DNA from 4 places in the Janthinobacterium darwini genome. Region 1 is predicted to be linked to each of the others. Evidence: predicted binding sites of a transcription regulator. Region 1 holds the regulator's gene; each other region holds the start of a gene.
The links. The regulator FNR, encoded in region 1, switches genes on or off when oxygen is low (the NO sensors DNR and NnrR bind a similar motif). The targets are predictions, from matches to a motif close to TTGATNNNNATCAA.

Region 1 (3,181 bases):
CTTACGATGCCAAGCGCGGCGAACCGCGTGGCGCCATCAGCAAGAAGGCCGGCAACAACGACAAGCTGGGCGACTGCATCGACTGCACCCTGTGCGTACAAGTGTGTCCGACCGGCATCGATATCCGCAACGGCCTGCAGTATGAATGCATCGGCTGCGCCGCCTGCGTCGACGCCTGCAACAGCGTGATGGACAAGGTCGACCGGCCGCGGGGACTGGTACGCTACAGTACCGACCATGCGATGGAAAACAACTTCAGTTCGAAGCAGATCCGCCAGCGCGCCATGCGCCCGCGCGTGCTGATCTACACTTCCATCCTGGCCCTGATCATCATCGCCGTGTGTACTTCGCTGGCCCTGCGCACGCCCCTGAAAATGGACGTGATCCGCGACCGCGGTTCGATGGGACGCGAAGTGGAAGACGGCATGATCGAAAACGTTTACCGCTTGCAGATCATGAACACCTCGGAGCAAACCCAGCATTTTAAAATCAGCGCTTCCGGCTTGCCGGGCCTGACCTTGCTGACGCGCGAAGAAGTGACCTTGCAGCCGACGGAAACGCTGGGCTGGCCGATCCGCCTGCGCGTGCCGCACGGCGTGGGCGAGAAGGGCTCGAACAAGATTGCGATCGAATTGCACTCGCTGGACGACCCATCGTTGCATGTGCGTGAAAGCGCGGTATTCATCGTACCGCGCTAATGTAGGAAGGCCAGTCCCCGGATGGGGATTGGCCGATTAAACAGGAGAAATATCATGTCCGACAGTCTCAAGCTGCAAGCCCCCGTTGCCCCGTGGTACAAGCATCGCTGGCCATGGCTGCTGATGATCGGTCCCGGCCTGTCCGTGGTCGTCGGCAGCTTCATGGGCTATATCGCGTTTACGCAGCCTGATGCGCTGGTGGTGGGCGATTACTACAAGCAGGGAAAGGCGATCAACCAGGACTTGCGGCGCGATACTGTCGCCAGCGACCTGGCGATGGATACCAGCCTGTCGTATGACGTGGCGTCAGCGCGCCTCAGTGGTTCCGTGCACAGCTTCGGCAAGGCTTACCAGGGTCCGCTGCAGCTGCATCTGGCGCATGCGACCTTGCCGGAAAAAGATATCAAGCTGCTGGTGCAGCCCGATGCGGCCGGCAACTTCTCGGTAGCGCTGCCGATGCTCGAGCGCAGCCGCTGGCAAGTGCTGGTGGAAAACGACAAACGCGAGTGGCGCCTGTCCGGCATCTGGACCTGGCCGCTGCAGCGCAGCATCGCGCTGCACGCGGATGAAGAGCTGTAAGACTTACTTGCAGACGTCCGTACCGGCCGTAATGGCCTTCAACTTGGCCGGCTGCAAGATCTCGATCTCGCGGTTGGAGACGCGCAGCCAGCCTTCCTTCTTGAATTTGGACAATAAGCGGCTGACGCTTTCGATGGTCAGGCCCAGGTAGTTGCCGATTTCCTCGCGCGACATGCGCAGCTGGAAATTGCTGCCCGAATAGCCGCGCGCCTCATAGCGCGAGGCCAGGTTGACGATGAAGGCGGCAAAGCGCTGCGTCGCCTGCATATTGCCCAGCAACAGCATGACGCTTTGCTCGCGCGTGATTTCCTGGCTCATCATCCGGTGGAAATGGCGCAGCAGGGTAGGCATACTGCCCAGCAATTGTTCCAGGCTGGAAAACGGGATTTCACACACTTCGCTATCTTCCAGCGCTACCGCATTACAGTGGTGGCGGTCGGCGCTGATGGCGTCCATGCCCAGCAGTTCTCCTGCCATCTGGAAGCCCGTCACCTGCTCTTCGCCACCCGGATTGATCTGGTACGTCTTGAAGTGCCCCAGGCGGATCGCGTACAGGTTCTGGAACGAGTCGCCGATGCGGAACAGCGAGGCGCCGCGCACGATCTTGCGGCGGCGGCCGATGATCTGATCCAGCCTGTCCATGTCGCCCACATCGAGGCCCATCGGCAGGCACAATTGATGCATGCTGCAGGTCGAGCATCGCGCACGCAACGCTTCCACGGTCACTGTGGGCAAGGTGGGAGTGAGGAGCGCTTCAGTCATGTCGGTACCTTTTAGAAAATGCAATACCGAGTTTACTGCATACACGGTTGCCGTGTGCCAATTTCACCCCAATTGCGCTGAATAAACGACGTTCTGACTTTAATTATATGGCAACATCGTCAAAAGCCCTTGCAGCGAGGGCAATTTGCGCGGCACCGCTTGCCAAGTTGATGTATTGATAGGAAAATTCCTGACAGCATTATCTGCCGCCTGTGCCGCCCGGTACTGAAAAGGAAATCATGAAGCCTCTCGGCATCAAAGCAAAAGTCGCCTTGGCCACCAGCCTGACCTCGATCGCCATGATCGCACTGGTCACCATGATCCAGTTGCAGCACATGCGCGCTGACTTCACGCGAGTACTGCTGAGCCAGCAATCTGCCCTGATCACCCGCACCGCCGCCGAGCTCGACGACAAGCTGGGCATGCTGCTGCAAATCGTCACCCTGACGGCCAGGCAGCAGCCGCCGGAATTGATCGCCCAACCCGCCAAGCTGCGCGAATACTATTCGCGCCGCTCGATGCTGGTGCTGTTCGACGACGTGCTGGTGCTCGATGCGCAAGGCGCCATCGTGGCCGACATGCCGCTGGTCACGGGCCGCGCCGGCATCAATGTTGCCGAGCGCGAGTATTTCCAGACCGTCCTGCGCACACGCCAGCCCATGATCACCGAGCCGATGCTGGGCAAATCGAGCGGCATGCCCATCGTGCAGATGGTGGCGCCCGTGCTCACCGCCGATGGCCAGGTGGCCGGTGTGGTGATCGGCGTGCTGCGCCTGTACAAGGACAACCTGCTGGGGCGCCTGCGCTCGGAAAAGATCGGCAAGAGCGGCTATTACTTCATTCTCACGCGCGGCGCCGTGCCGCGCTACGTGCTGCACCCCGATACCAGCCGTTTGCTGCAGCCGCGCCAGCCGAACGCCAACCTGACGACCACCCAGATGCTGAAGGACGATGGCGAAGGCAGCATGGTCAGCACCAACAGCCGCGGCATCACGGCCGTCAACAGCTTCAAGCGCCTGAAATCGGTGAACTGGCTGCTGGCCGCCTCGCTACCCATCGAGGACGCCTTCGAACCGTTTGATGGCGTGCTGTACCGGCTGGTGCTGTGGAGCATCCTCGCTTCGCTGCTGGCCGCTTTTGTT
Region 2 (3,181 bases), on a different contig from region 1:
ACATGGCCGCCTCGCTGTCGATCGAAAACGATGCCAGCGAGCTGTTCAACAATCTGGCGCGCACTACCCAGAAAAACATCGCGTCGCGCATCAAGTCGTATGCCAACTTGCTGCGCGGCACGGCTAGCCTGTTCCACGCCAACGAACACGTGAGCCGCGAGCAATTCCACCGCTACGTGGCGAACATGGACTTGCAACAGAACTATCCGGGGGTGATGAATCTCAATTACAGCCGGGAACTCGACGAGTCGCAGCGCCCCGCCTTCGAAGCGGCCATGCAGCACGACCATCCGCCCGGGCGCGATGGCTATCCGGCGTTTGCCATCCATCCGCCCGGGCCGCGCCCCCATTACTCCGTGATGGTATACCTCGAACCGATTGCCAGCGCCCCGGAAAAGTATGGCTATGACATCGCTTCGCGGCCCCTGATCGCCGAAGCACTGGCACAGTCGCGCGATACGGCGCAGATCAGCAATTCCGGCGTGCCTGTGCCGATGGAAGGGCGGCCGCAGCTGACGGGCATGGCCATGCGCATGCCCGTGTACCGCTTCGGCATGCCCACTGGCACGGTGGGGCAAAGGCGCGCGGCCTACCAGGGTTCCGTCGGCGTCGGCTACGATCTGGTGACGATGATGCGCAGCGCGCTGGCCGACATGCCAGTACGCAATGTCCGCCTGACCCTGTTCGATATCGGCCCGCAAGCGCGCGAACAGCTGGACTTGCCGCACGACATGCGCCCCATCTTCGACAGCACGACGGGGGGCATGCGTGCACCATGGTGGCTGCCCGGCAACTCGGGGCGGTATCTGAGCAGCACGATGCTGATCGACCACAATGGCCGCGCGTGGCAAGCGCTGTTCAGTGTGCGCAAGAGCGACCTGTACACGCGCTTCGGCGCCTTCCTGCCGTGGCTGGCCCTGCTGACCGGTTTTGCCAGCACCATGCTGCTGTACATGCTGTTTCACACCCTGGCGTCGTCGCGCCGGCGCGCCATCCAGCTGGCGACGGGCATGACGGAGGAATTGCGCGCCAGCCAGATCCGCCTGCAGCTGTCGCACCAGAAACTGCGCCGCTTGGCAGCCCACGCCGACCAGATCAAGGAAGAAGAGCGCAAGCGCATCGCGCGCGAAATCCACGACGACCTGGGACAGAACCTGCTGGTGCTGCGCATCGATGCCGACATGCTGGCCTCGCGCACGCAGCGCCGTCACCCGCGCCTGAACGCCCGCGCCAGATCGACCCTGGAGCAGATCGACGCTACGATTAAAAGCGTACGGCAAATCATCAACGACTTGCGTCCAACCGTGCTGGACCTGGGCGTGAATGCGGCCGTCGAATGGCAGGTGGCGCAATTTCGCCAGCGCACGGGCATCGCCTGCGAAGTGAGCGAAAGCCATCACGATATTTATTTGAGCGACCAGTGCGCCACGGCCCTGTTCCGTATCCTGCAAGAGTCGCTCAGCAATATTTCCCAGCACGCCAATGCCAGCCGCGTGCAAGTCAAGCTGGAAAAGTGCCGCGATACCGTGTCGATGTGCGTCAGCGACAACGGCGTGGGCGCGGCCATCGACGGACGCAACAAGCTGGGCTCATTTGGGCTGGTGGGGATCGAGGAGCGCATCAAGCTACTGGGAGGCACTTTCTACATAGAAAGCAGCCCCGGTGCCGGCATGAGCGTGCATGTCAGCGTGCCGCTGGGTGCGGACGCCACTGCATTCCCCTACCAGGAAGACAGCCGGGTCAACGCCTGACAGGCACGTCCCGCATGAAGCAAGCTCAGCTTGCGTATTTTGTCATTAAATGCAATATTGATGTAGAACAACTTAGCACCTGCCCGCCAAGGACTAGGCATTCCTCGACTACTTGCAAGGAGGACACACCCACCACTCTCCCTTGTTGCACCGTATTTCCCACAACGCTCTTTACCAAAGGACATTCATGGATACGAACGACAGTTTCAAGGCAATTGCTGATTTAAATTTGGACGCGATCAAAGTCAAGCTGATGCACAGGGAGTCAGGCGAAGGATGGAGCCTGGAGAAGGCGAATGCGGTGGAGTTCGAATACCGGCGCTTCCTGATCCTGATGAAACAGTTTCCGGAAGAAGAAACGGCGCCGCTGATGGACGTCGATACCTTCTGGCATTACCACATCCTCGACACGCTGAAATATGCAGCGGACTGCGAACAGGTCTTCGGTTATTTCCTGCATCACTTTCCGTACATCGGCTTGCGCGGCGAAGATGACGAAGCGGCGCACCAGCGCGTGGGCGAGCGCATGAAGCAGCTGTATGAGCAAACGTTCGGGGAAGATTATATCCGCGCAGAAACGGCGTATTCGGGACGGGCCGTGCAAGCGGCGTTTTCCAGTGCGGCAGTGCAGGAGACAGCCTACTCGGGCCGGGCGGTGCAGGCGGCGTTTTCCAGTGCAGCAGTGCAGGCGACAGCCTACTCGGGCCGGGCCGTGCAAACGGCGTTTTCCAGTGCGGCGGTGCAGGCGACGGCGTATTCGGGCCGCGCGACCGGGGCTGCCAACACCGCATTTTCCAGCGCGCCCGCCTCACTGGCCGCAGCGGTGGTCAAGTCGTCCACCACTGGCCTGGAAAGGGGGCGTTTCTATGTCGATCGTCCGGTACTGAACCGCGACCCGCAATAGAAAAGCAGACAACAGCTATGGCTGCCGCACGCGGCAAGCCTGACTTACGCAGACGGCACCTCTCAGTTTACCGTCTGTCAGGCGCTCTTAGGCAGCCATCAACTCGCGCAGTTCACGAATGCTGAAATCGCTGATTTCATGCATGCGGATGAGGATAGTGGCGCCGATCGGCAAGGTGTTGTGACGAATCTTGCTGATAACAGGTGGCGCCACTTCCAGAGCTCGCGACAAGGCGGCATCGTTTTTCAGTTGCAGCTTGTCGATGATCGCATCGAGGACGCGATTCGGGTTGTAGGTAGGCAAAGAAGTAATTTGTTTGAGAGACATGATCAAAAATCCGTACTTGTTGTATTAATGCATAAAGAAACCGAATGTCTCTTCTGCAATAATTCAGGGTAAACACACTAAAAAGCGCCATCACTTATGCGGCTTTTAAGCCACAAACAATATAATACACGCTATTGTTGATTTTTGCGTAACTTAAAGCAAAATTGTGATAATTGAAGAGAATTGACGCACTTGGAAT
Region 3 (3,181 bases), on a different contig from region 1:
CGCGGCGACGGCAGCGTCGCCAGCGTCAATTTTCGCCGCCTATGGTTCAGCAACGGCCTCAATTGCTTCGGCGCCCAGATCACCTCGCTGGCCCTGCCCCTGTGCGCGGTGCTGCTACTGCATGCGACGCCGGAACAGATGGGGGTGCTGGTCGCCCTGCAGGCGCTGCCGTTCGCCCTCTTCGGCTTGCCCGTCGGCGTACTGCTGGACCGGCGCAGCAAGCACCCCATCATGCTGCTCAGCGAAAGCATGTCGGGCCTGGCCCTGGCCAGCGTGGCGGTCGCCTACTGGTGCGGCGTGCTGTCGATGCCGTGGTTATATATAGTGGGATTCATCATCGGCACGGGCTTTGTTGTCGGTGGCGGCGCCGAACAGGTTTTCCTGACCTTTTTGGTGGGCCGCGATGGCTTGATCGATGCGCAGTCGAAATTTGCCGCCACCGAATCGGCTTCGCGCCTGATCGGTCCCGGCCTGGCCGGCGTGCTGGTTCAGGTCTTGTCGGCGCCCGTCGCCATCCTGTGCACGGCTTGTGGCTATTTAGTTTCGGTCTGCAACCTGCGCGCCATGAGCGTGCGCGACCCGCGTCCCGCGCCGTCCGACAAGCACGCCCTGCGCGACATCGCTGACGGCTTGCTGTTTGTCTGGCGTGAACCACTGCTGCGCGCGCTGGCCTGGGGCGCCGGCATCTGGCACTTCCTGTTTTACGCCAGCATGGCTTTGACGGTGCTGTTCGCCACGCGCGACCTGGGCATGAGTCCTGGCGTGCTGGGCATGACGCAGATGCTCGGTGGCGCCGGCGTACTGCTTAGCGCCTTTATCGTCAAGCCGCTGACGCGCCGCTATGGCGCCGGCAGAACCATCCTGATCGGACTCGCTTCCACCTCCGTGTGCTTTGCCCTGACGCCCACCATCCCCGCCGCCTTGTTCGGCAGCACAGCCGCCAGCGCCGTGGCATATGCCGTGCTGATGTTCTTTTTTGATTGCGGCGTGATGCTGTTCTTTATTCCCTACCTGGGCTTGCGCCAGAAGGTCACGCCCGACCCCATGCTGGGCCGCATGACCTCGACCATGCGTTTCCTGACGGTGGCGACGGCGCCGCTGGGCGCGCTGGCTGCCGGCTGGGTAGCGCAACACTTTGGCGTGCGCAATGGCCTGGCGTGCATCGCGGCAGGCGGCATTGCACTGACCATCGCCATGGTGTGGGGCACGCCGCTGCGTAGCGTGCGCACCTGAAGCGACGAACGGGCATACACTGCTGAAAGATTGCCTTGGCGACACTATTCATGCCAAAGCCTATGAGGTTTGATTTACATCAAGGTTTTCATTGATGTAAATCCATAAGCTGTCTTACATCACTCTAGGAGCACGTCATGTTTAACACCATCTTATTTCCCACCGACGGTTCGCCGCTGTCCGACAAAGCCGCCGAGACGGCCCTCGCCTTCGCTCAATTGAACAAGGCCAAGCTGGTTACCATCAGCGTGGTGCAGCCCTTCCCGTTCTCGCCGATGGCCGATGGCGGCATCGTGCTCGACGCCGGTTTGTACGAGCAACAAATGCAGGAATCATCGCAACGCGCCGTTGACAAGATCGGCGAAGCGGCACGCGCTGTCGGCGTGCCCTTCGAAGGCGTAGTCGTCGTCTCGCCAAGCCCACACGAGGAAATCGTCAATGCGGCGCAAACCTACCATTGCGACATCATCCTGATGGCCTCGCATGGCCGCAAAGGCTTGAACAAGCTGTTCGTGGGCAGCGAAACGCAAAAAGTACTGGCGCATACACAGCTGCCAGTCATGGTCCTGCGCTAACCTTGCGCTAGCGCAATCCCCGTCCGGCGCCGCGACAAACTCAGCGCGCCGGCGCCTGCTTCGGCAACAACACCCACACGGCGCCGCTCTGCTTCATGCGGCCCGCATTCTCCGCCGCTTCCGCACCGAAACCAAAGAAGTAATCGACCCGGATGGGCCCGCGAATGGCGCCGCCCGTATCCTGCGCCATCACCAGGCGCTGCATGGGAATCTCGCTATTGGATTGCGTGGTGGACAGGAACACGGGCGCACCCAGCGGCAGGAAGCGCGAATCGATGGCGACCGAACGCTGCGGCGTCAACGGCACGCCCAATGCGCCCTTCGGTCCCACTTTGGGATCGGGCAGGCGCTCTTCCTTGAAAAAGACATAGCTCGGGTTAGCGTTGAACAATTCATCTTTGCGCGTGGGATGGCCGGCGATCCACGCCTTGATGCCCTGCGCTGACGCCTGGCTCAGCGTCAGCTCGCCCTTGTCGACCAGGTAACGTCCGATCGATTTGTACGGGTGACCGTTCTGGTCCGCGTACGCCACGCGCACGGTTTCCTGCGTATCGGTCAGCTGCACGCGCCCGGAACCCTGCACCTGCAGGAAGAACGCTTCGACTTCGTCATCCACCCACAGCAATTCCTTACCCGTGACGGACGTGGCGCGCTCGATGTCGGCACGGGTCGCATACGGTATCACCTTCTTGCCGACCAGCTTGCCGCGCAAGCGCATATTCTTCAATTCCGGATATACGCCGGACAAATCGACCGAGACCAGATCGTCGGGCACCTTGTACAGCGGTGTCTGATATGGACCGCCGCGCTTGCGCGCCCCGTGCAGCAGCGGTTCGTAATAGCCGGTCACCAAACCGGTACTGGCGCCATCGGCGGTGACGACTTGATTGGGCACAAAGAAGGTCTCGAAGAACAGGCGGATGGCCTTGTCGCTATCCGCATTCACCTGGCGCGCGATCGTGCACGACTCCTTCCAGTCCGGGCGTTTCACCAGCACCCCGCACGAAGCCATGAACGCTGGCCAGGCGGCGCGCATGTCGTCGCGGGCCCAACCTGGCAAGGCGGCAAACTTGGCGGGCACGAAAGTGGGCGCCGCCACATCCGTGGCATCCTTGGCATCCGCCGGTTTGGCAGGTACAGGCTTGACGACGGTCGGAGCAATGGCGGGCGCCTTGCCGCTGGAGGCAGCGGACGGCGTGGGCGGCGTGGTGCATGCGGACAAAGCAAGCGCGACGGCGCCCATTGAAACGGGTAGACTACCGCGTGTCAGTAGACGGCGGGTAAATACTAAGCTGCGGGTAAATAACATAGGGGTGCGTATGTGGATCTTGATGATAGAGGCGCTGGTGGCGTTCTTCTTGCTGGCATTTATA
Region 4 (3,181 bases), on a different contig from region 1:
CCGCAGGACAGGGTTCGCTACAAGTGAATTTTTCATGCGCGCGCTTCTTCCTTATGCTCCTGCACTTGCGCCTGCGCATCGACCTGCACCGTGCGCTGCAAACGGCCAGCCAGCACGGGGTCATGCGTGGCGACAATCATCGTCTTGCCCTTGGCCAATTCCAGCAAGGCATCGGTCACGCGTGCCGCCGTTTCGCTGTCCAGGTGGGCCGTCGGTTCATCGACCAGCAGCAAATCGGCGTGCGGATGCAGGGCCACGCGGGCCAGCGCCAGGCGCACGGCTTCGCCGCCGGACAAGCCCTGGCCGCCATCGCTGAGAATGACGGCCGGCTGCGCCTGCGCCACGGCGGCCAGATCGGCCAGGTGCAGCGCCTGCGTCACGTGCGCGGCATTTGCGCCAACGCGGCCCAGGGTCACGTTCTGGCTGACGGAAGCGGCAAACACGTGCGGACGCTGGCCCATCCAGGCCATGCGCTGGCGCAAGGTATTGACGGTGCTGTCATTCAGCCGGACGCCGCCGATGCGGATCTCGCCGCCGCTGACGGGCAGCAAGCCGGCCAGCAAAGACAGCAAGGTGGTCTTGCCGGCACCGCTGGCGCCCACCAGCGCCACGTGCTCGCCGGCGCGCACAGTCAGCTTGAACTGCTCGAACACGGGCGCTTCGCCAGGGTGGGCAAAGCGCAGTTGATGGATCTCGACGGCGGGAGGTGGCGCCACCGCCATGGCGGCGGCAGAAACGGCAGCAACTGCCACCCCGGCGCCAGGCAAGGGCACGCCCTCCCCCGCCAAGTCGTGCAAGCCGGCCAAGCCCGCTTCGCCGGCCGCCTTGTCGTGCCAGACGGCGGCCAGTTCGCGCAGCGGCTCGAAGAATGCGGGCGCCAGCAGCAAGATGAACAAGCCCTGCCCCAGACTCAGTTCCCGACCCCAGGTACCGAAATTGATGCTGCCCAACAAGGAGAAACCGATGAACGCCGCCACCATGGCCACGCCCAGCGCGGAAAACAATTCCAGCACGGCGGACGACAGGAAGGCGATGCGCAGCACCACCATCGTGCGCCGGCGCACGGATTGCGACGAGACATCCAGCCTTGCGGCCGTGGCGTCGACGGCATCGAGCGCGCGCAAGGTGGCCAGACCGCGCAGGCGGTCCAGCAGAAAGGCGTTCATGCTGCCCATTTCCACCATCTGCGCGCGGCTGGCCGCTTGCGCGCCCATGCCCACCAGGGCCATGAAGACGGGAATCAGGGGCGCGGCGATGAGCAGGATCAAGGCGGCAATCCATGACAGCGGCGTCACCACGGCGAGGATCACGAGGGGCACAAGCATCACCTTCCAGCGCGCGGGCTTGTAGCGCACCAGATACGGCACGATGGCTTCGGCCTGCTCGGCGATGACGCTGGCCGCCTGGCCCGACTGCGCGCGCTGGCGGTCAAGCGGCGAACGGCGCGCCAGCGCCTGCGCCACTTGCCCGCGCAGGCTGGACAGGTGCTCGCGCGCCGCAGCATACATGCGCCGCGCGCCCCACGCTTCACAGCCGGCGCGCAGTACGCCCAGCAGCAGCACGCCAGCGGCCGGCAGCAGGGCCGCGCGCCAAGGCGCACCGTCGAGCATGTCTTGCACGGCCCAGGCCAGCAAGGCCGCTTGCGGCAGCCACAGCAAGGCGGCACCACCTTGCGCCAGGCTGGCAACACGGGGAAGAATAAAGCGGGGCAAGGATAGTGGCGTGGAAGGCATCTCTAAACTTTTTGAGTTTTCAGAATTTTCTGTAAATTCGATTTTTTGTATAATACTGCGAAACATGACATAAATCAATTGACCCTGCGGGTGTGGCGTGAAAAAATTCAGATAATTATGAAAACTCAAAATATCCACATGACGCCGCTGATCCTGACCTTTGTCAGCCATTTCGGCGAGATGGGCAGCCGCTGGGGCTTTAACCGTACGGTGGGACAAGTGTACGCCTTGTTGTTTGTCTCGGAGCTTCCTTTGCACGCGGACGAAATCGCGGAACACCTGAGTTTTTCACGCTCGAACGTCAGCATCGGTTTGAAGGAATTGCAAGGTTGGGGCTTGATTCGCCAGTCGCGCATCCCCGGCGACCGGCGCGAATATTTTTCCTCGCTGGGCGATGTGTGGCAAATCTTCCGCGTGGTGGCCGCCGAACGCCGCCGCCGCGAAGTGGCGCCCACCCTGACAGTGCTGCGCGAATCGCTGCTGGCGCCGGCCACGGAACCCGTGGACCAGTATGCGCAAGAGCGCATGCGCGAAATGTATGAACTGGTCGACCTGGCCAACACCTGGTTCGACGACTTGCAGCGCCTGTCGCCGGAATCGATGGCGCAACTGATGAAAATGGGCGCCAAGGTGCAAAAGCTGCTTAATGCCAAGGACCGCCTGTTTGGCAAGAGTCCCGACGACAGCGAGAAATAAGCGCAGCGTTTACACGCCGCATACACGCGGCGCCCGACTCTTTACACCGTCTTTATGCCTCTCTCGCTATGCTGGCTGGCACCACCGCCACCCTTGCGAAGGAGCTTCCATGCATGAATCCCCATTCCAGCCACGCGCGCGCGACCTGATCCGCCAGCATTTGCCTGCGCGTGAAAGGCTGCGCCTGGCACGCCTGGCGAGCAAGAAAGTATTGTCCGTATTGTCTGCGCTGCTGTGCGCGGTGCCGCTGCTGTATTTGCTGAGCGTGGTGCTGTTTGCGCAGCCATAAGGCCGCGTGCGTATAGACAGGAAGAGAGAAGGATGCCACCGCATGGCGCAAGCCGTGGCCAGTATGAAACTGGTCCGCCCAGAGGGAATCGAACCCCCATTCACGGTTTAGAAGACCGTTGTCCTATCCGTTGAACGATGGGCGGAGAGGTGCAGTATTTTAATCCATGCGCGCTAGCAATGAAATGCCTGCGCGGAATAGAAAACGGGCTGTCATTTCTGACAGCCCGCTTATGACTTTGGTCGGAGTACAAGGATTCGAACCTTGGACCCCCTGGTCCCAAACCAGGTGCGCTACCGGGCTGCGCCACACTCCGAAGACAAGATAATAACGCCCCCACCCAATTTCGTCAATTGCCATAGACGAATTAGATGGAAATAACTATCGGTTCTTGCCTATCACGCGGCGACTTTATCGGCAATGCGGCGCGCCATGCTCTCGGCCTGCACTTTATCTTTCGCCT

Region 2: a site for FNR is predicted at 1,809-1,822, ahead of ACQ4WZ_RS19585 (glycine-rich domain-containing protein). Genes of this name have one in related genera too.
Region 3: a site for FNR is predicted at 1,303-1,316, ahead of ACQ4WZ_RS24445 (universal stress protein). Genes of this name have one in related genera too.
Region 4: a site for FNR is predicted at 1,798-1,811, ahead of cydD (thiol reductant ABC exporter subunit CydD). Genes of this name have one in related genera too.

The regions. Positions count from the first base shown of each region.
Region 1 covers NZ_JBNYXX010000004.1:348,784-351,964, reverse strand. The annotation lists gene ccoG (cytochrome c oxidase accessory protein CcoG) at 1-698, shown strand, start outside; gene ACQ4WZ_RS22865 (FixH family protein) at 753-1,277, shown strand; gene fnr (fumarate/nitrate reduction transcriptional regulator Fnr) at 1,281-2,039, opposite strand; gene ACQ4WZ_RS22855 (response regulator) at 2,279-3,181, shown strand, end outside.
Region 2 covers NZ_JBNYXX010000003.1:264,109-267,289, reverse strand. The annotation lists gene ACQ4WZ_RS19590 (sensor histidine kinase) at 1-1,751, shown strand, start outside; gene ACQ4WZ_RS19585 (glycine-rich domain-containing protein) at 1,939-2,655, shown strand; gene ACQ4WZ_RS19580 (hypothetical protein) at 2,743-2,982, opposite strand.
Region 3 covers NZ_JBNYXX010000005.1:264,182-267,362, reverse strand. The annotation lists gene ACQ4WZ_RS24450 (MFS transporter) at 1-1,233, shown strand, start outside; gene ACQ4WZ_RS24445 (universal stress protein) at 1,371-1,808, shown strand; gene mltA (murein transglycosylase A) at 1,849-3,051, opposite strand; gene ACQ4WZ_RS24435 (hypothetical protein) at 3,128-3,181, shown strand, end outside.
Region 4 covers NZ_JBNYXX010000001.1:2,651,917-2,655,097, forward strand. The annotation lists gene ACQ4WZ_RS12165 (amino acid ABC transporter ATP-binding/permease protein) at 1-36, opposite strand, end outside; gene cydD (thiol reductant ABC exporter subunit CydD) at 33-1,733, opposite strand; gene ACQ4WZ_RS12175 (GbsR/MarR family transcriptional regulator) at 1,851-2,429, shown strand; gene ACQ4WZ_RS12180 (hypothetical protein) at 2,539-2,718, shown strand; tRNA gene ACQ4WZ_RS12185 (tRNA-Arg) at 2,789-2,863, opposite strand; tRNA gene ACQ4WZ_RS12190 (tRNA-Pro) at 2,958-3,034, opposite strand; gene glmM (phosphoglucosamine mutase) at 3,117-3,181, opposite strand, start outside.